4 regions of the Paenibacillus sp. FSL L8-0494 genome follow, and region 3 is predicted to be linked to each of the others. Evidence: riboswitches for the same ligand, from Rfam matches in the RefSeq annotation. Region 3 holds a riboswitch; each other region holds the start of a gene.
The links. A riboswitch is a leader RNA that binds a small molecule or an ion and turns the genes downstream of it on or off. The one in region 3 is predicted to bind cyclic di-GMP.

Region 1 (5,459 bases), 6.1 Mb from region 3:
AGTAGAGGAGCAAGGCAAACAGCGGATTGATCTTCGATTGACCCATCAGCAGTTCGCGGATATGATCGGAACGTTAAGGGAGACGGCTACCCTTGTGCTTAAAGATCTGCAAGAGCAAAAGATTATTGAGATTCAACATCAGCAGATCACCGTGTTAGACGCGACATATTTACTGGAGTATACGGATTTCGATTGAGAAGAGCCGTTCCGGGATCTTTTTCAAAGAATCCATTATTAAAGGGGTTATGAATATGGCTTGTAATCATTGTGTAGTAAGAGAGCTGAATTTTCAAATCAAGGCTCATGGTGAGCTTAATCTTAGGGTTTTACCTGAGGTTATTCATCACTTGAGTAGAAGGAATACGATACATAAGGTAGAAGAAAATGTGATTACGATTAAGGAAGCTGAAGCGCGAGATCTTCTGGATTTCTGTAACGATCATATGGAGTCCGGGAAAATTGAATTTCGTATAGATGACCAAACATGGAGACCTCTATCCGAATTACCCAATGTACTTGATATGGAGTGGATTGATGAGGTTATCACTAAGGGTCTTGTTACTTGCTACTTCCAACCGATTGTGAACGTAAGGGAAGAGATTTTTGCATACGAGCTCCTATCCAGATTTAAAAAAGAAGACGGATCCCTTATCTATCCTAATGAGATTTTTGCGGCGGCACGGAATCGTGGGCGTTTATATGCTTTAGACAGGTTATGTAGAATGACGGCTGTAAAATATGCTGCACCCTTAAATAAAAAAACGTTTATTAATTTTATCCCTACATCAATTTACGCTCCAGAGTTCTGCTTAAGATCAACCGTTGAACTGGCCAATCAATTAGGCGTCGACCCCTCTCTTTTTGTCTTTGAAGTTGTTGAGACGGAGAAAGTGGATGATCTCGCTCATTTGAAAGCTATTTTGACATATTACAAGGATCGGGGATTTGAATACGCTTTAGATGATGTTGGTGAGGGCTTCAGCACGATCGAGATGTTATTGGAGCTTAAACCTCATTACATGAAGTTAGATATGAAATATGTTCAAGGCGTGTCCAGTGATCCGAACAAACAGAAAATAGCTAAACAATTTTTAGAAAAGGCTTTAGAAATCCAATCTGTTCCTTTAGCAGAAGGTGTGGAGTTTAGAGAGGACTTTGAATGGCTTAAGCAGAGTGGTTATCAGTTGTTTCAGGGATATTTATTTGGAAAGCCTGATCCTATTCCCAAACAGTAATCCTAATGAGTATATATCGGTCCAGAGGATGAGATGAATTTCAGGTCAGAGTCTGAGTACAGCCAACCCTCGGGGTTGTATAATTTAGGTAATTTGAAAAGGGGGACGGGATGGATATGAAATGGCATCAATTTGTAACGCGCTGGGCGGATTCTAGGGGCTTTGATGGACGAGAAATTGATTATCAATGGCCTTCTCCCTCATTTCCGGTCATCAGTATTCGTAGTAATTTAGGGCGATACTCAGGTCAAAAGTATGGTCATGGAAGTAAACCCCGTGTAAAGACAGCTGTTGGTTTAATCGCTATTGGAGATGTAGCTGTCGGATTGATTTCCATAGGTGCGATAAGCGTGGGCGTACTTTCCTTAGGAGCAATATCACTGGGAATGTGGTTAGCGATTGGAGCAATAGCACTTAGCTGGCTTGGCTTCGCAGTGGGAGCGATTGCGATTGCAGGAGTGGCTGTAGGAGCGATCGCAATCGCGGAAAAAGCGTTGGGGGCCATCGCCATAGGGGATACGGCGTTTGGTGCGATAGCGATAGGCAGGATCGCTGGGGGTGCCATAGCTATCGGACAATGGGCATATGGTGTAATCGCAGTTGGCGAACATGGTTTCGGATTAATTCCCATCACGGGCGATGTGTGGAATTGGTTCCGGCGTTTGTTCGGATCGGGGAGTTAATTAGACCTCCAGTCCTAAAGGATCCCATTCTCTTCCGGGATAGTCGATAAATAATATCTATCACATGAGAAAAACTAATTGCAATTACCTATACTCATTTCATACCAATTAATCATGCGATCAGATCTAGGCTTATGTTACTCTTTGAATGTATTCGAAACTTCATAGGCAAACCTATGGAAATGTAGGGACGCAAAGCTATAGGGACTAAGGTTATCATAACTATTGTCAGCCAGCTGCCAAAGAGTGTGTAACGCTTTTTGTTAAAATATAAGAAAGTATAAGTTATACACCTATACTTAATATCTTATATTTCTCGCTTAAACGCTTACCGTCCTTATAAGGACGCCGAAGACGTTTATGCTTGTTAAGGTTTAATAAAAATTAAGTCTTAATTTTTAGGCGACTTTATACGCAATCAAGCTACTCTTTTGGGGTAGTTTTTTTTGTGCCCATTTTTGGGCACTGGAGAGATTCATATGACATCTGGGGGTAAGAAGAGATGAAGAAAATGATTGCGATCGCTACATCGGCGGCCATGTTAGCCAGTTTTTCGAGTGAGGCAGGTTATGCTTTAGCAAGTGAGGCAAGCAAGGTAAATGTAACAAAAACAGTCGCGCAAAGTAAGGTCAACTTATTAAGCAACGCTTCGGTTATTCCGTTTGAGCTGTACGGCAAGGATGCTCTAAATGCCTATAATGAGGTTTTTAGAATGAATCCAGCAAATATTAAATCCATCACAAATAACGGTGGCAACTACTCAGGCTCGCCTATAGCTAAGGCTATGGATGGGGATATGAGCACGCATTGGGAGACTGGCAAACCGAATAGTTCAACGTTTACGAATGAGGTTGTGTTTGTTTTCAATGAGTCCACTGAATTAAATAGAATGGTCTACGCCGCTAGGCAATCTGGTGCTAAAGGTAAAGGTTTTGCTCAAGAATTTGATATCTATGGCTCCACTACAGATGCGGGCGATTTCACACTCGTGTCTTCTGGAGAATATAAAGGCTCAACCGGTGATGTAGTGGAGATTCAGTTCGCACCTACGGCTTTTAAGAGATTTAAATTTGTCTTCAAAAAAGCCAACCAAGATTGGGCGAGTGCGGCTGAGTTTTCTTTTTATAAAGAGGATAGTGTCTCTGCTAAAATGAAAAATTTATTTACAGATGATACCTTGAGCCAAGTTAGTGCTGCCTTTAATACGACAGAGAAATTAACAGCTTTAGAGAATGAAGTGCAGGCACATCCACTGTATACGCAGTTTAAAGAAGAGATAGAGAATGCAAAGATCCTTTTGGAGAACCATCAGGTAGACGCAACGGCAGCCAAGGTTTCGAAGCTAAAAGGGTATGGTACAGCCTATGAAAATGCCTATAGCCAAGCTTATAGAATGCCAAATGCAAACGTATCAAAAGTAACGGTGAACGGTGGAAGCTACCCAGGTACGAAGCCTGAATATATGCTGGATGACCAGCCCACTACGCATTGGGAAACGAACAAAAACAATGATGCAAGCTTCACGAATGAAGTCGTGTTTGAACTAGCGCAAGCGGAAGTGCTGGACAGAGTGGCTTTTTTGGCTAGAGATAACCGCAAAGGATTCCCAGAGGCTTTTGAAATCTATGCATCAGAGACGAGTAAAGGAGAGACCTTCCAACTGGTATCTAGCGGAACCGCGATTAGTACCAATGATTTTTTGGAATTTAAATTCGAGCCGACGAAGTTTAAAAGATTAAAATTTAAGTTCACAAAAGCTAATATTAACAGACCTTTTGCGGCTGAATTTAGATTTTATACAGAAGATAAAGTAAGCGAAGCTGTAAATGGTATTTTCACAGATGGAACGATGAGTGCGGTTGTGCCTGCTTATAATAGCGTCGAAGCAATCAACGAATTAGAAGAAGCGGCAAAAGTACATCCGCTCTATCCAATCCTGAAAGATTCTTTGGATTTAGCTAAGAAGCTAGTGAATGGTGAAGTTCAAACCGAAGGCACCATCATTGAGGCCGAGCAGCGTGGAGATATGAAAAAACATGCTCAGCAAAACCTGAGAATAGGCTTCGGCACGAACAACCAGCCTACAGGACTTGCGGCAATGCCTGGCGAGACCATCAATGTTTATGTGGATGCTGCTTCGGGTGATAAGTTGCCTTCTTTGATCTTTTCTCAACAAGAGGGAGCTTGGAATAGTTGGGCTAGGGGCGTACAATTGCGTGCGGGCAAGAACACTATAACTGTACCTGAAATTACAACGACTAGTGCTTATGCTCATGATGTAACTAAGGGCGGCACCGTTTATATCGTAAATCCCTATACAGCTGAGGAGCAAGGGAAGGCGCCACTGATCCGCTTCGAAGGTTTAGAAAAGATTCCTTTTATGACCAAGACCACGGATCCAGAACAATTCAGAACCTTCTTAACCACATACAAACAAAGATTAGACGAAGATAAAGCGGTTCATCCAAATGTTCAAGATCGCAAACTTATCGATGTGGTAGAAATGGCCAGCGATCATGTTATTTTTACAGGAACTGCGACTGAAGCGTACAACAAATTTATTACGCAAGGAAATAACCCGCTGGATACCGTAACTGGGTATGACACCTGGATGAAAAGCATTTTTACCTTCTATGGCTTGGATGGCAGTAGTGAGATTCATGATGCCAAGCTAATTCGTGAGAATATTCGATTGATGCAGCCTTATGGTGCGATGTATGCAGCGGGAGATCATACAGGGATCCAACTTGGAACAGTAGGAACCATGTTAGGTGATTTTAACAAAGCTTATCCGGGCTGGGGACTGAATCACGAAATTGGGCATCGCTTGGCTATGGGTGAACGGGAATATGGCGAAGTAACTAATAATATGGTGTCTATGTTTATGTCTGTCGCGGCGAATTCGATAGATAATCGTATACCGTATGAATCAGATATCTATAAATATGTCCTCGAAGAAAATAAAGTGGTTATGAATCAGCAGGGCTTATTTGCACAACTCGGAGCCTATTGGCAGCTGGAGCTGGCACATCCGGGATACTGGACAGAGCTGACCAAGCTATATCGGGAGCGGAAGGTCACCCTTACCAACGGTGACAATTCCAAGCAGCAGTATTTGGTGGAGTTCTCCTCCGAAGTACTAGGATTAGATTTAAGCAGCTATTTTGCCAGACATGGCTTCACTGTGAATCCTGAGACAAAAGCGAAAGTAGCCAAGTATCCGGCACCGCAAAAGTTATGGTATTTAAATAACTCGGTGATTAATTATGAGGGAACTGGAATAGCGGATAAAAATCTGGCTATTAAGGTTAATATCACACCTAACACCACGGCTAGAACGAACACGTTAAGTTTCAGTATAGATAAAGAGCTTAAGCAAGACTTTTTAGGATATGAAGTGTATAGAAATGATGTGTTAGTTGGTTTTACAGGAACTGACCAATTTGTGGATCAGAATGTAGATGCGAGTATCAACTATACGTACAAGATCGTCGGTTATGATAAAAAGCTGAACCCACTGAAGCCCGTACAGGTTAAAGCC
Region 2 (5,459 bases), 4.2 Mb from region 3:
TCTATATTTAATCCTTACCTTATATAAGTATAATTCTTTAATATGACATCAACTGACATATATAATATAATAATTAATTAAGAACTGACTAACATTTATTAGGAGGAGGAATGTTCCCTTAATGAGAGCCGATCGTTTGTTATCCATCTTACTTTTGCTGCAAAATCGTGGAAAGATGACGTCCCGTGAGCTAGCCCAGACCTTAGAAGTGTCTGAACGAACTGTGTTTAGAGATATGGAAGCCTTATGTACAGCAGGAATACCGATTCTTGCCGAACGGGGACGCGAAGGGGGCTGGATGCTCACGGAAGGATACCGAACCTCGTTAACGGGTATGAAGCCCTCAGAGATTGCTACTCTGCTGCTGTCCGCAGACTCCTCGATTTTAAAAGATCTGGGTATACAAAACGACTTTTCTTCTGCCGTACTCAAGCTGGAGGCTGCTTCGCCATCTAGGACGAATAATCCAGCCAGTTACCTAAGCCAGCGCATCCATATTGATGGTGCCAGCTGGCACCCTTCCGACGAGACCTATCCGTTCCTATCTATCCTGCAGGAAGCTGTTTGGGAAGATCGTAAAGTAAAGATCACTTACCCACGGAATGACGAGACGAAGGAACGTTTTATTGAACCTCTTGGGTTAGTCGCAAAACGTGGAGTTTGGTATGTAGTGGCACGAACCGAGGGTGAAATGCGGACTTTTCGCGTGTCAAGATTAATACAAGCTGAAGCAACTAATGAATCATTTGTCAGACCTGAGACTTTTGATTTAAAAAGCTACTGGGAACAGTCGACTTTAGCTTTTAAAGCAGCTCTGCCAAAATATGTAGTGAAATTAAAGGTGAATGAGTCTATTCTTAAAGAATTACAACGTGAAAGATATGTAACTATAACTTTAGTAGAACCCTCTGCTAATACTGGGTGGATGAACGTAGAGGCCGAGTTTAATACTATAGAATCTGCCTGTCGTATCGTACTCTCTTTTTCTCCTTCAGTTATTGTTTTAGCTCCTACCGAACTAGTAGGGATGGTAAAGTCTGCTATTAAAACAATTTCCACAATATATGAGGAATTTTGACATGAATTCTAAATATCTACTACTTAAAGAAGATTTATGACACTTCTCTATAGACCAATGACCTATAAATCCCCTATAATAACACCATTACATAAAATTTAATAAGGGGGACATTTTACCAATGAGCTGGATGCACAAACTTCCGTTAAAACAAAGAATTGTTGCCGGATGTTACCTCGTTGCCGCACTGTTTGCTATTCCTGTCTTAGTTACGTTAATGATTCTAGGTCAATTTCTCGTAGGAATTATACTAGTAGTTGTTCTTGCAGGTCTGACTTTACCTGTTGCTCGCTTCGTGGAGAGAACGCTTACATCATCTTTTGATGATATTGCTAATGTATCTCACAGTATTTCGAAGGGGGATTTCACTAGCAGAGCGGACGAAAATGGTTCAATGGGTGACGTAAGCCGCTCCTTTAACACAATGATTGATAAGCTCAAGAAGATTCTGACCGATGCATCGCAGATCACCCGTCAAGTAATGGATGCAAGCCGCGGAATCGAAGATAAGAACCAGAACCTGAAAATTGTTATGGCACAAGTAGCCTCTTCTTCTACCGAGCTCGCTCTTGGTGCAAATGAAATATCTACGGATATCGCTGATATGACAGAATCCATTAAAGACATTGAGACCAAAGTATCCAATTATACGAACTCCACCAAAGAAATGAACAGACGTTCAATACATACCTTAGAACTTGTTGAGCAAGGGCGCCAATCCGTAGATACACAGGCTGAAGGCATGCGTAAAAACATAGAGGCTACACAAAAAGTGGCTGATACTATTGAAGCTCTCTCACAAAATGCCCGCGGGATTACGATGATCACCAAGACCATCACAGAGATCGCTGAGCAGACCAACCTGCTGTCACTCAATGCCTCCATCGAAGCTGCTCGTGCCGGAGAGCATGGTCGGGGTTTTGCCGTTGTCGCTCAAGAGGTTCGCAAGCTTGCTGAGGAATCTACGGCTTCCACAAAAGAAGTATTCGGTTTGGTCCGCAGCATTGAGTCAGATATTAAACAAGCCATCGATAATATCGCCATCAATGAAGAGGTTGTGCAGGTTCAGAATGAAATGATCACTCAATCTGCCCATATTTTCGCACAAATTGTACAAAGCGTGCAGTACATTACCGAGCAAATCTCTTCATTCTCTGCGGAGAGTGATCTTATGCTAGAAAGTGCCTTGAAAATTTCCAGTGCAATTGAGAATATCTCAGCAATCACCGAAGAAACCGCTGCAGGCACTGAAGAGGTATCGGCGGCTATGAATGAACAGATTAATGCCCTGCAGTCTGTTGCAGAAGAAACGGAAAAAATGACCCAGGCCGTATTTAATCTGCAAAAAACCATTCATATCTTTAAATTCTAGTTCAAAACTATCAACTGCCACCTAAGCTGAGTCTTAGGTGGCAGTTTTTTTCGCGAGGCAAAACTTCATCTCTTGGACAAGACTTTCGTCAAATTTCGAGTTTTTTTAGCGGATTATGTTGACAAAAATTAATGAGGAATATATTGTAAAGGAAAATTATTCTTATCAACTATAAATTAATATTGGCAAAATCCTCGAAAGAGGATGACGCAAAACCATGGATCTACAGCCTCATTTTTTCGTTTGAGGCCATGATTGCCAGGTTGCAGAGGAACCAGGACGGCTGAACTATTGTTCAGTCTTAGCGGCGCCTTATGCCACCAACCTGTGCTTACTATAGAGCACAGGTTTTTACTTTTTGAGTATATTGATCTATCGTATCTATTCGGTAGATTAATAACTAATATATATCAAAAAACTTGTGAGGTGTTTCTTTTGAAGACAGTCGCAGATTACATGGCGGAAGCACTACGTAACCTAGGAGTCACCCATTCTTTTGGGATCATTGGCAAATCGATTTGTCCAATAGTTCTAAAGATGGTCGATTACGGTATTGAATTTATTCCCGGCAGACATGAAGCAAGCTCCGGATTCGAAGCAGCAGGGTATGCGCTGAAAACAGGTAACCTAGGCGTAGCATTTGGTACTTCGGGTCCTGGGGGAACTAACCTGCTTACAGCAGCAGCACATGCGAAAGCTAACAACCTACCTGTCCTATTTATTACCGGCCACCAATCCATTACAGAGCTTGGAATTCCTCAATGTCAGGACTCCACCTCTTTTCTGGCTGATTTAGCTGATATGTTCAGACCTGCCACCTTGTTCAGTAAATTGGTTGAACGTGGGGATCACTTTGGTACTATTTTTAATCATGCGATTTCTGTGGCCCTCACCAAACGGGGTCCTGTTCATCTTTGTATTCCTTTTGATGTACAAACTGAAGTATTGGAAGAATGCAATATTGTAATCCCTGAAAGAGAGTCTCTAATTAGTCAAGCTAATATCGATAGAGTCATCGATGCTATTCAAGCTGCTAAGAATCCTTTGATTATTGCGGGTAAAGGAATTAACCGCTCCGGAGCACATAAAGAGCTTGTTCAACTCGCAGAAACTTTTAATATTCCTGTAGTAACATCTCCTGGTGGAAAAGGGGCTATAGTCTGGGATCACCCGCTCTATCATGGTCCTATTGGCGTTGGCGGTTCGACCCACGGGGATGATTTATTGAATAAAAGCGATCTGTTTATAGTGCTTGGATCACGTTTAAGTGATATGACCATCTGTAATCTTAAACGGGAGAATCATCCAGCAACTTTAATTCAATTTGATATTGATCCAACCTTTGTCGGAAAAATCCTATTGTCCAAAACGATACCGGTCACTGGGGACCTGCGCGATAATTTGGTGCACTGCCTAAATCATATTGACCCAAGCACAATCACCAAACGTGAGGCTTTGGCCAATGCTGATTATTCAGAAGAGCTTCCAACCCTCAAGAATCTTTCACTGGCTTCAGTAATGAGCACTTTAAGTGATTTGATCCCTTATAATAATTCAATTTTCGTTGATGATGGAAGCCATGGATTCCACGCTGCAAAATGGTACAAGGTTAAGAAACCGGGCAGCTTTGTTTTTGATGCTTATTTTGCTTGCATGGGTAATTCGATCGGCATGGCTATTGGTGCAAAAGTTGCAGCTCCTGAAGAAACTGTCCTCTGCATTACAGGTGATGGTTGTTTCATGATGCTCGGCGCTGAGATTAACACCGCTGTCTGCAAAGATATCCCTGTCATCTTTATCGTGGTTAATAATAAGCAACTAGATATGGCTCTTAAGGGTATGGAGAAAACCACAGGTCGTATCGATGGAACTCTATATGAAGTACCAATGGACGCCGTGAAATTCGCTGAATCTCTAGGTGCTAAAGGCTACAAATGTGAGACTGCGGATGAATTCACAGCTGCAATTAAAGATGCGGTAGCTCTAAACCATGTTGCCGTTATTGAACTACTAACAGACCGTGATGAAGTCCCTCCGACTGCACACCGTACTTTGAACCTAAACTAGGAGGCTAACCATGAAGGAAAATATCAACAGTGGTCTCAACCACTTCACGAATCTATCAGGAGACTATGGCGCAAAAGCACTAGCTCCAATTAAAGACCACTTCCCTGACTTGGCTGAATTTATTATGGGGAATGCCTATGGCGATATTTTTCAACGTAATACTATAGCCCCTGACTGGAAGGAAATTGCAGTCATTTCATCTTTAATTTCAATGGGTCAATTCGAACAGCTGGGTGTTCATTATGTCATGGCCCTTCGTGTTGGAGTCACCGTAGAACAGCTTAAAGGTATTCTATTACACTTAGTACCCGTTATAGGGGCACCTAGAATCATCACAGCTTTTAATATCCTGCTTGCAACCATAGAAGAAATCCAATAACCCAACAGTTCGACAACAATATACAAAATTCGACTTTATTATTGCATGCACTTGAAAAATATGCCTATAATAGAGTCGGAATATCCCAATACTTGCTGTATAGTGTCGAATTTTGACTTTTATAAAACAGCTAAGTGGATATATAAAGGGCTGGATATTGCAGTCGAACTGTTTTGGACAAATTCAATCTATGGGAGAGATTTAGGCATGGGAAGTTTCATTTTGAAGACAGACACTGCAAATAAGGTTATTAACATTGAGTTGGATGGAACATTTTCTGAAGAAGATGGTCTAAAATCTATTCAAGCTTATCAACAAACTATCAATCCAATTACTCCAGCTGACTATGAACTAAAAATCGACTGCAGAAAGCTAAATGTAACTGCACCAGATGTGGTACCTCTTTTAGAAAGCTGCTTTGTAATGTTTAAGAATGATGGGTTTGTAAAAGTAAATCTAACGCTTGAAAATAACCCGATCCTCAAAATGCAGCTTTCCCGTCTTGGCCGTAAAGCTGGACTCGATAACATCGAGATCATTTCTGCGGTTACAGTCTAGATCTT
Region 3 (5,459 bases):
TTATCCGTATCATAAGACAATCCATGCCCCGCTTGCGGCACTATGAGCCTCTCTTTTGGACTCTGGCATGCCTCATACAATTCATTCATCATAGCAAAAGGTACAAAGTTATCCGCATCCCCGTGAATAAAAAGAATCGGAACCTTCGCTTTCCGCACTTGTTTTAATGCAGAGGCTTCACCAAAACCATACCCCGCCTTCAAGCGGGTGATTAGACTTGCACTTTGAACGAAAGGGAAACTTGGCAAACGATACATGCGCCGTAGTTGGTAAGATAATTGTGCTTTTACTGAGGTATAAGCGCAGTCCGCAACAATAGCTTTTACCTGCGGCGGAAGATCTTCCCCTGAGGTCATTAGCACTGTAGCACCGCCCATAGAAACACCGTGAAGCACAATTTGAGCACTAGACCCAGTCTTTTTAATCATGTATTCAATCCATTGCAAATAATCTTTTCGTTCCGGCCAACCAAAACCAATGTAATCCCCTGCGCTATCTCCATGCCCCCTTGCATCGGGAATTAGGATGTTAAAGCCTAAGTTCTCGTAGTAGATTTTGGCGTACGCCCCCATATCCTTTGCTTTACCTGAATAACCGTGGGCTAGAATGGCTGTGCGTCCCGCAGCACGATTAGATTGGAGTAAGAAACCTCTTAGTTTAAGTCCATCTGCAGATACGATCTCAATATTCTCGAAGCTCTGGCGAGAGACCCAATCCTTCCCCTCCCCCCAAGAAGCTCCGGCAACCGGAGGATCAGCCTTCAGATTAGGATTATTACTTAGAAATACCTTTGGTGCTCGTTTAATAGCAATACCATAGAAGAAAAATCCCACATAGATTAGAATCCCTATGATGATTACAGCGCTAATAATGAACCATATCAATTCGCCTTCGCCATCCCCTCTTCATTTCTTTTGCAACACGAGTATACCATCTACTTAGAATGCACCAAACTATCGCAATCATGACATACAAATAGAGCCGCCATCGGGACACCCCCCGAAAGCGACTCTATGTTGTGCTCTACCGTTTATTATTTATTCTTTTTGGAGAACTTGGTTCTCATTAATAATCCGATAAGTGCAAAACCTAAACCTGCTACATAGTAAGGTGCAGGACTTGATTCACCCGTTTTTGGCAATTCCTTCACAGGTGGCTTACCTAATGGGATCGTATCGTCCACTACGATGATTTCATCAGGTGTTGGTGTTGGCGTTGGTGTCACTGCCGGTACCGGGCCTAATGGGATCTCATCATCATCAACAAGTACTTCTGTGCTATTCGACGGTGTTGGTACTGGCGCTGGTGTCGGAGAAGCTACAGGCCCAAGCGGCACAGGATCTTCTGCAAGAACTATAGTGCCAATTACGGATGATGGCGTTGGTGTCGGTAACACCGAAGTCTCTGGTGTCGACGTTGGTGTTACCTCTGGTGTTGGTGTTACCTCTGGCGTTACCGTCGGTGTCGGTGTTGCTTCTGGTGTTACTGTCGGTGTCGGTGTTGCTTCAGGCGTTACCGTCGGTGTCGGTGTTACCTCTGGCGTTACCGTCGGTGTCGGTGTTGCTTCAGGCGTTACCGTCGGTGTCGGTGTTGCTTCTGGTGTTACCGTCGGTGTCGGTGTTGCTTCTGGCGTTGGCGTTGGTGTCGGCGTCACTGTTGGCGTCGGCGTTGGTGTTGGTGTCGGCGTCACTGTTGGCGTCGGCGTTGGTGTCACTGTCGGCGTCGGTGTTGGTGTCACTGTCGGCGTCGGTGTCACTGTTGGCGTCGGCGTTGGTATTGGCGTCGGTGTTGGTGTCGGTGTCGGCGTCGGCGTCACTGTTGGCGTCGGCGTTGGTGTTGGTGTTGGCGTCGGCGTTGGTGTCACTGTCGGCGTCGGTGTTGGTGTCACTGTCGGCGTCGGTGTTGGTGTCACTGTCGGCGTCGGTGTCACTGTTGGCGTCGGCGTTGGTATTGGCGTCGGTGTTGGTGTCGGTGTCGGTGTCGGCGTCGGCGTCACTGTTGGCGTCGGCGTTGGTGTTGGTGTTGGCGTTGGTGTCACTGTCGGCGTCGGTGTTGGTGTCACTGTCGGCGTCGGTGTCACTGTTGGCGTCGGCGTTGGTATTGGCGTCGGTGTTGGTGTCGGCGTCGGTGTCGGTGTCACTGTCGGCGTCGGTGTCGGTGTTGGTGTCGGCGTCACTGTTGGTGTTGACGTAGGCGTTGGCGTCGGTGTTGGCGTCACTGTCGGCGTTGGTGTCGGACATGGTGTTGGTGTTGGCGTCACTGTCGGCGTTGGCGTTGGTGCCACTGTCGGCGTTGGCGTTGGTGTCACTGTTGGCGTTGGCGTTGGTGTCACTGTCGGCGTTGGCGTTGGTGTCACTGTCGGTGTCGGCGTCGGCGTCACTGTTGGCGTCGGCGTTGGTGTCACTGTTGGCGTTGGCGTTGGTGTCACTGTTGGCGTTGGTCCAGGTTCATCACCATCGTATGGATAGTGGTGAAATTCACCACCACCAGTCCCTTTGAGTGAAGCCGCCACTAAAGTACCGTTAATCTGACCATTAATAAAATCAACATGAGCATAGGGGGCAAGTATGCTTCCCATTACACCTATGCCTGCCATATCCAGATACGCAGCTTGGCTAAAGTTAAGCAAAATTTTCTTGCTGTTCAACACGTTATTAGGTAGAAATCCGAAGTTTTTCATTTTTACGTTAGAACCATCAATATTAATAATTGCTGTAGATCCTGAAGGAACATTTATTGTAATTCCATAGGTATTAGAGACGTTATCTCCTGGAACATTAAAAACATTGACCGCAGGATCTGTACCTGTCAGGGTAAGACTGCCATATTGGTACACTGTTGTTCCATTCGCCGGCAATGCTGCAAGTTCTGCTGATTTGTCCTTCAAAGACTGACCTACGGCTGAAAAGTCAATCGTACTCCCCTGTCTTTTTGTACCTCCCTTGAGGAGCGTTACATTCCCTGAAAAATCTCCCCCGTGCACGATATTCCCATAAACAGTACCTCCGTTGAAAGTAAGATTCCCTCCAACAACAAGTGTGTCAGTCAAGGAAACCTCAGCAGCGGTCAACCTATCTCCAACACTATAGTTGGTTAAGTTAACGTTACCTCCAGCAGCAAACCTTCCTTCCGTATCCGAAACCGTTGTTATATCCCCTAGAATAAACACGTTGTAGACCCCTGCAATTCCCAATGTAGAAGAACTACTAGCTCCAGCAACTCCAGCTCCTAATGAGGAAAGCCCACTACCTACCGTCAAAATCCCAGCTAATACAAGCGAGAGTAACGGTCTTATTCTTCTTTTCAAATGGCACACCTCCTAAAACTATGATTTATATTAATCAGAATAATTACCAGAAACTCTAAAGGACCTAACAACAAAAAAGACCGCCAAAAAGAAGTGGAATTCCCTTCTCATGGCAGTCGGACGGTCATTGTGCCTTTAAGACACTTTAGACTCCTGGACTTTGCGTCCCGCCCTTTCAGACGGTTTGCTATTATCATGACTATATATATGTATTACACTGCAAGTCCAGAACTGGTAGCCGAAGCATTCTCTCCAATAACCGTCTATGACTTTTAATACTTTTTGAATTAATAACAGTTTAGCGCCCGACACCCACAATTGTCAATCAATTCCTTTCGATGATCCCCCTCATTATTACCATACAAAAAAAGCGCCTAAAGGCGCTTCGCATAAGGTTTTTCATTAAATTTTAAAGTAACTGTATATAGCCCAATATGGATATCCATAAGGGAACACTCAGAATTAAACCAAAAAACAATCCACGCTGGAGGCTGCCCTCTTTTTCCATCATAATTCTCCTTTATGTGCGTCCGATACATTAATTTTTATTATTACAATTTTAATATAATTTATTCTTCGTTATTTAGTTGTGAATTTAATCACATTGGATAAGCTGTTTAGAAATACCATTGATTATTTTTGGAATATCGGGGTAGAATACGAATATACGTTCCTATTAGAGGTGATGAGATTCATGCATAGAGCAGAAAGCAGGGACAACATGCTGGTGAAATCTTATTTATTGCTTCCGATGATTTTATCAGCTTTCGAACGGGACTCCGCCATTTTATCTACACACTTACGAACACCCGCCCCTTATCTGGAGGTGCTTGGAACAGCTGCTGCAGTAGCTACAACAGATCTAAGGGATGTTCGTGCAGAAATGAGAAGACGGGGAATCAAGGTGTATGAGCAAAACAGACTTAATACGGGAATTGAAGCCAAGTATATATGTCGTGGCTATCACGAACGAATGCTGCTGTTGAATGACATTGTTGCGGCTCAGGCTGCCATCCATATGCGCAGATACCTAGGGCTGGATATTTCCTCTTTTAAGAGTTACGAAGAACAGTATCAGATTAAATAAAGCTGTATAGAAGCCGCTCTACTCTCCCCCCAATCAATTAGTGAACAAAAAAATAGGCCTTACCATGGGAGTTGGCAAGACCTGAGAGAGATATACCACAAAACACTGGGGGGTGTTTGGTGTCTTCAATATATACCTCGAACCTGAAAAAAAGCTGATAGGCACATAAAAATTACATTAAAAATATCATTCGCCGTTCAGAAGTGATCCGAATGCTCCCACAAGCTTAGCCGACCTTTGGCTGGAATTGGATGGCGCAGTGAGTGAACCTCTTCAAGCTTCCAGGCAAAACGTCCTTCGCTATAGTCGCCAAAATCATATTCGTTCCCATTGATCCATTCCCTTAAATCCACCTCTGGAGTAACCACATAACATCCCGCGAGCTGACCTGTAGCAATAATAGCTCCTGTCGGCAAATTATTCGCTGTATAGCCATGTTTCGCCAATACTGATTTGTACGGTTCCTGTTCACAAATCTTTTTGTCAATCCTCATTCCGGCATGGATGCCTAACTCGCCGCGGTAGGCTGTTCTCCATGAACGAGTTTCAAACTCTTTTTCACCAAGAGCAATTAAGGTCGCCCAAGGCTGCCGTATTGTTATACACCGCATGATATTTATCCCCTTTGTTTATGTTGGACGTTTGTCACGGATGCCACGGATCTCGATCTCGCGTTGTGTAATCTTGCTCTCCTTGACTTGATAAATAATCCCAACCGTTTGGTCGATACTCATTTCCATGATTGATCGCCTCTAAAAATAAGAACATTCATTTTTATTATATACAAACAAAAGTTCTAAATATCAATATTATTGACATTCACCTGTAACTCCCCACAATTTAAACAAATAAAATAATTAAAATTGATAAAGGAGAATATAGTTTGTATACTAATCAAGTAGTTAGTGTGCAAACTATATAAAGAGGGGAATTAATTTATGGACAACCCAGGACAGTTATTAATAAGAGTAAGTCTTGAAATGAAAAAAAGCTTAACAAAAAAACTTTTACTTTATAATGTAACAGCTCCTCAATGGGCAGTATTAAAAGATATATCTATTCATT
Region 4 (5,459 bases), 1.8 Mb from region 3:
ATTGGCAATCTCGAAACCACCTTTGCTGGAAGTGGCCCCGAGTGCCGGAAAAGCCCACGTTCAGGCGGTCCGATATTCAAATGTCCAGACGAACTGGCCCCTGCACTTAAGCAAGCCGGATTCGACGTATTAGTAACGGCCAACAATCATTGCATGGATTATGGTGCCCCGGGTCTGGTTCGGACGTTACGAGTTCTAGACCGTAATGGAATCGACCACACGGGAACAGCTAAATCATTAGAAGAATCCAAGAGAACGCTTATTAAAAACGTCAAAGGAATTACGATCGGCATCCTCTCCTACACAGCAGGAACCAACCGAATTCCTGTACCAGTGAGTAAGCCATGGCTGGTTAACCGGATATCTACGCCCAAAATCATTCGGGAGATTCGAGATTTAAAAAAGAAAGTCGATCTAGTCTTGCTTTATCTGCATTTCGGAAGCGAATACCGTTACACTCCAAACAAGAGGCAAAAAGAGCTGGTCAATCTCTTCTTTAAAAATGGCGCCGACATCATACTGGGGTCTCACCCACATGTTCTACAACCGTTAGCGCTTCGTGGAAAAAAACAATTCGTTATTTACTCATTGGGGAATTTTGTTTCGACTAAACTAATGAATATTCCTTATACACAAAGCGGTATCATTCTTACGCTTAAAATAAAGAAGGATGAAAAAGGACACACGAGTATAACTAACGTAGGTTACATCCCGACTTGTGTAGATCGAAGAATAAAAAGCGGCAGGAAAATTACAGAGATCATCCCCATCCGCGACGCATTAAAGAAAAGCGACACCGACATAAAAACAGAACGGCGAAATCTCATGAATCGAATGTTGAAACATACGACAACAATCTTAAAGAGGGAATAGAGTCGTTACAGAAAAATAACGTTCCGCGGAATTACCGCGGAACGTTATAGATTTAGCGCTCAAAACTGTGTTTGGGTTTAGCGTAAACGATCAGGCATCATTAATTTAAGGAATTCTAGAATACCATTCTCTACTACGAGTTCTTCTCTATCTTGATCAGCAAGTACTCTTCTGATGATATCTTCATTACCCTCCAGCACTTTACTTGTCCAATGAGGATCAATGATAAGAGAACGTCCTACTGCTACTAATTCAGCATTTGTCAACGTGTCCTCTGCGTCCTGTTTGGTACGGATATCTCCGACCCCAATTAAAGGTACACGGCCATTGATTTTCTCATGTACATATTGCAGGATTGATTTTTCTTTAAAATCTTCTGATGCAGATACTTTCTTAAAATCCCCTAATGAAATATGCAGATAATCTAGCTTTTTATCAGCTAATTTATCAATGAGATAAAAGGTATCGGTGATTTTAATTCCAGGCTCTTCATATTCTTCTGGAGAAAAACGATAACCGACAATAAAATCCTTAACCTTTGAATTGTCAACGACAGCAATAACCGCATCCACTAATTGGTTAATGAAATTAAATCTTTTCTCTAAGCTTCCGCCCCATTGATCATCACGACGGTTGGAGTGTGGAGAGAAGAACTGTTGGACTAAATATGTGTTTGCTCCATGAATTTCTACCCCGTCAAATCCAGCTTGAATAGCTCGTTGAGTCGCTTTTTTAAAATCCTCAATTACACCGAAAATTTCATCTTCTGTTAATGCTCTTGGAATTTCTGCATTCGGACGTTCGGCAGCAATGGCGCTGGAGGAAACGGGTTGTACGCCACGTAGTATTTTTGAATCTGTCATTCTTCCTGCATGGAATAGTTGTAAAATAGCTTTTGTTCCATTTCGTTTAATAGTAGATGCTAATCGGCTAAGGCTAGGAATAAATTGATCGGAGGAAACACTAAGTTCACCTTCCCATCCTTTTCCACCCTCTTGTACATTTGCTGCCGCAGTGATGACCGCACCTACTTCGCCCGTTCTTAGTGAATAGTATTTCAATTCATCTTGTGTTACTACACCGTCATAAAAGCTCATTCGCGTGGTCATTGGAGCCATAACCACTCGATTTTTTAATGTCAGTCCTCTGCGAAAAGTTAATGTTGTGTCTAGTGCTATCATCTTTTTCCCAACTTTCATTAAATTATATTTAAACAAAATATTATATACATGCGCATACATATAAATTACAGCAATGATTTATTCTTGTCAACTAATAAACAACTGCTGTTGAATACAGCAAAAAGCACTGTTCAGCGGAACAGCGCTTTTTGCTCGATATGAATCGTCCTTATTATTCTAGTTCGGCCGGTTTTACAATGGCTGTACCTTTATTATTCTTGGAGTATTTAGCTTCAATTTTCGTGGTGTATGTATCTTTTGCTCCATCACTTACCAGCACATAACTCAGATCGACTGTCAGCTTTTCCGTTTGCCAGGTCTTAGTATTGACGAATAATTTCCACGTTACGCTTTTGGGTTGAACTGTCTCACCATCCCAGAGGTTCTCCTGGTCATAGAGTTTGATTATCCCCTTAGCTGCTGTCGGATCGGTTACAGTGAATTGTAAGACCGTTTGTGCGCCAGCAGTGCTGACTTTCATGGATTTTTTATAACTTTTTACCGAATCAAGCATGGAAACAGGATCGTATTGGCCTTTAGAGTAAAAGGCATCCCATTCCGTTTTCTCCAGTCCAAGCCAATACTGTGCATCAGGATCGATCGGCTCCCCGTCATCGTCGTAACCTGAAGAATCGTCTTCAGATTCATCGATAAGCTCACTTCCGTCTACAAGATAGTAAAACTCCTTATCGTTGGCATACAAGCTGTAAGATGTTTCTAAAAGACTGCTAGCGACAGTACCTGCTGCGGCAAAATTCGGCAGACGGCTGATATCCAGCTTCAGAGTGTTGGTGTTGCTGATACGCACCCCGCCGCTTTGAATATCCTGTTTTTTGGTCACATCCAGATGGAAATTCTTTATTGCTTTGGAGGCTGCCGTTACTTTGCTGATCATCTGATCCGCGGTTACTGCTGTTGAGGTAGCTGCAGACACTACTCCAGGATTAGACATCCATCCGATCGTTCCGGACAGCAATAAAGCACCTACTGCCAAACTAGTACCTATTGTTTTGAAAAAACTGTTCATGTACTTCCCCTTTCGGCCCCTTGCGATAATGTAACGCCGTATAGGTCGAAATAATAAAAGAGCTCAAAATAGACTACATATTCTTAGAGCTATCCTTTATGCTTCATAAGACATCCCTATGGCGGCCTGGCGATCATTTCCTTCTGTCGAAAGGCTTTAGACCCATGGCTTTGTGTCATCATCTTTCGATGATTTTACCTTTAACGCGGACATTCAATTAGTTTTAATAGATTAGGGACGCATGTCCCACCGCTAATTTTATCATGGTTATAATTACCTGTAAACGACTTATCTTCCATTCGAATTCGCTATGATACTCAGAAGAAATACTACAATCAAAATGAAAAATGAACGATTACATACGCTTATAAGTCTTATTAATGAGAACAGCAGAGACAGGGGGTGCAGCAAAATGAGTGACCGGGAAATTTTCGAGCTCTATAAAGAACAAGTATATTATTTTTGTTACTACTTAATGAAAAATCAGGCAGATGCGGAGGATATTTCCCAAGAGGTATTTGTAAAAGTTATCTTAGCGGATAAGTCGAAGATAAGAAACTTGAAAGCTTGGATTTTACGAATTGCTTCGAATGAGTGCAGCAGTGTGATCAAAAGGCGTAAGACGGGGTGGATGAAAGAAGTACGTAATTATTTACTATCCAGGTCTGAGGAATCAAACCCTGTAGAAAAACGTTTGGATCGACAGGAAACTAAAAAAGAATTACAAGGGTTATACAGTCAGCTTCCTGACAAAATCAGAATGGTAGTAGTCCTTCGTTTTATAAACGAATTGACTGTACCCGAGATTTCTAAAGTTATGAGCATACCCGAAGGAACTGTAAAATCCAGACTGAACAAGGGACTTAAAATACTAAATAGAATGGGTGGAACCCAACTAAAGGAGCTGAATAGTAATGAGTCTCTATATTGAAAAAGATAAACATATTCCCCGACCGGATTATGATTTGATGTGGACTGCCATAGAACAAGAAGCTTATACACGTCAAAGAAATCTGCATGCCTCCCAGAATACTCCTAGGTCTAATAAAAAGCTTATTCCTATCAGTATTGTCTTCTCTTGCCTCTTACTTGTAACCATTCCTGTATTCGCTAGTATGACGATTAATTGGGATAAAATTGGTGGTCGAAGTGTGAGCAATGCATTAAATAACGGCATCGGTCAACAGTATAATCTTCAAACTTCCATTTCAGGAGTAACAATGAATTTGAACGGTGTTGTAACTGATGGAGAAAAAATGAAAATGCTGTTATCACTTGATACTAAATCTGATCTATCCAAATATACTGGATTTGCTACAGAGGAAAACATCATGACTAGTGAATCCAGTGCCAAGGCAAAGGTATACGGTTATTTAGAATACGATCCTGAAAGCCAGAAACTCATTGGAGTATATGAGACACCTGATACATTAAAGGATGATAAAAAGGACTACAGGTTTGAAGCACGGAATCTCATTTTTTACAGTGATCGGAATATTCCCTTACAATCTAATCATCAAGCAGGGGATACTATCAATACTGGAGTTAAGCAATATCCAAGCATTCAAATCGAATCCGTTCGACATGTTTCCAATCAAACCATTATCCGTTACAAAGTCGCTGCATCACCATCTGACTTAGGACGGGGTAACCCACATTTGGTAGTTAGTACTGGTGGTCAAGAGAATGAAGCAATTCCAACCATCATGCCTAACGAAGGATCGGATTTATTTATTGAACAGGTCTTTAATATAACTGAATCAGATTGGAAGGAAGCTAGTCTTCATTTTAGTTACATTGAAGAAGCGAAACGATTTTCAGGTACGTGGAAGTTCGATTTTAACGCAGATGGAAAAAAAGCAAGTGAGGCGATTTACACTAAGAAACTGTATAACAGTCCTGAATTTCAAGAAAAGACCGGTATGACCTTAGATCAGCTAGTGGTTACCCCTTTGGATATCCAAATTCTAATAGATGAAAATGATTCGCTTAAAAAAGGAATTGTCCACTATAATACCGCTCAGTTGGTTATAGGTGATCAAACAATCACTGGGGGTTGGAATTTGAAGGGAGATCATTCCGAAAGCTACCAGCATTTATTTCAATTCGAATCTCCGGAATGGTATAACGACTGGTCCGATGTTCCAATGAAACTTATATTAAAGGATGCTGTCATTGAGAAACGTGATACTACTAAGAATTGGATCACTATAAACAAACCTAAAGAAGAAAAGCAGTTCACTTCACTTGATGTCGATGGGTTAAAAATTGAATTCACTTACTATACTGAGGGGGGAAATTTGATTGTGGAATCAACATCCAAATCTTCTGGCTTCAAAAGCGTTAACCAAACTACGTTACGGATTAATGGCAAAGAA

Region 1: it holds a riboswitch for cyclic di-GMP, as region 3 does, so the genes downstream of both, NYE35_RS30275 (NPCBM/NEW2 domain-containing protein) here and NYE35_RS02770 (choice-of-anchor A family protein) in region 3, are expected to answer to the same signal.
Region 2: it holds a riboswitch for cyclic di-GMP, as region 3 does, so the genes downstream of both, NYE35_RS21695 (thiamine pyrophosphate-binding protein) here and NYE35_RS02770 (choice-of-anchor A family protein) in region 3, are expected to answer to the same signal.
Region 4: it holds a riboswitch for cyclic di-GMP, as region 3 does, so the genes downstream of both, NYE35_RS10825 (DUF6612 family protein) here and NYE35_RS02770 (choice-of-anchor A family protein) in region 3, are expected to answer to the same signal.

Annotation. Positions count from the first base shown of each region.
Region 1 covers NZ_JBBOPQ010000001.1:6,716,218-6,721,676, reverse strand. The annotation lists gene NYE35_RS30290 (Crp/Fnr family transcriptional regulator) at 1-196, shown strand, start outside; gene NYE35_RS30285 (EAL domain-containing protein) at 252-1,235, shown strand; gene NYE35_RS30280 (hypothetical protein) at 1,352-1,918, shown strand; cyclic di-GMP riboswitch class I at 2,076-2,162, shown strand; gene NYE35_RS30275 (NPCBM/NEW2 domain-containing protein) at 2,421-5,459, shown strand, end outside.
Region 2 covers NZ_JBBOPQ010000001.1:4,763,625-4,769,083, forward strand. The annotation lists gene NYE35_RS21685 (helix-turn-helix transcriptional regulator) at 122-1,078, shown strand; gene NYE35_RS21690 (methyl-accepting chemotaxis protein) at 1,200-2,450, shown strand; cyclic di-GMP riboswitch class I at 2,625-2,721, shown strand; gene NYE35_RS21695 (thiamine pyrophosphate-binding protein) at 2,877-4,517, shown strand; gene NYE35_RS21700 (carboxymuconolactone decarboxylase family protein) at 4,528-4,896, shown strand; gene NYE35_RS21705 (hypothetical protein) at 5,104-5,454, shown strand.
Region 3 covers NZ_JBBOPQ010000001.1:595,665-601,123, reverse strand. The annotation lists gene NYE35_RS02775 (alpha/beta hydrolase) at 1-884, opposite strand, end outside; gene NYE35_RS02770 (choice-of-anchor A family protein) at 1,034-3,307, opposite strand; cyclic di-GMP riboswitch class I at 3,416-3,506, opposite strand; gene NYE35_RS02765 (hypothetical protein) at 4,002-4,394, shown strand; gene NYE35_RS02760 (ASCH domain-containing protein) at 4,592-5,005, opposite strand; gene NYE35_RS02755 (MarR family winged helix-turn-helix transcriptional regulator) at 5,333-5,459, shown strand, end outside.
Region 4 covers NZ_JBBOPQ010000001.1:2,427,526-2,432,984, reverse strand. The annotation lists gene NYE35_RS10835 (CapA family protein) at 1-873, shown strand, start outside; gene NYE35_RS10830 (NADH-dependent flavin oxidoreductase) at 951-2,114, opposite strand; gene NYE35_RS10825 (DUF6612 family protein) at 2,227-3,081, opposite strand; cyclic di-GMP riboswitch class I at 3,199-3,290, opposite strand; gene NYE35_RS10820 (RNA polymerase sigma factor) at 3,494-4,012, shown strand; gene NYE35_RS10815 (DUF4179 domain-containing protein) at 3,996-5,459, shown strand, end outside.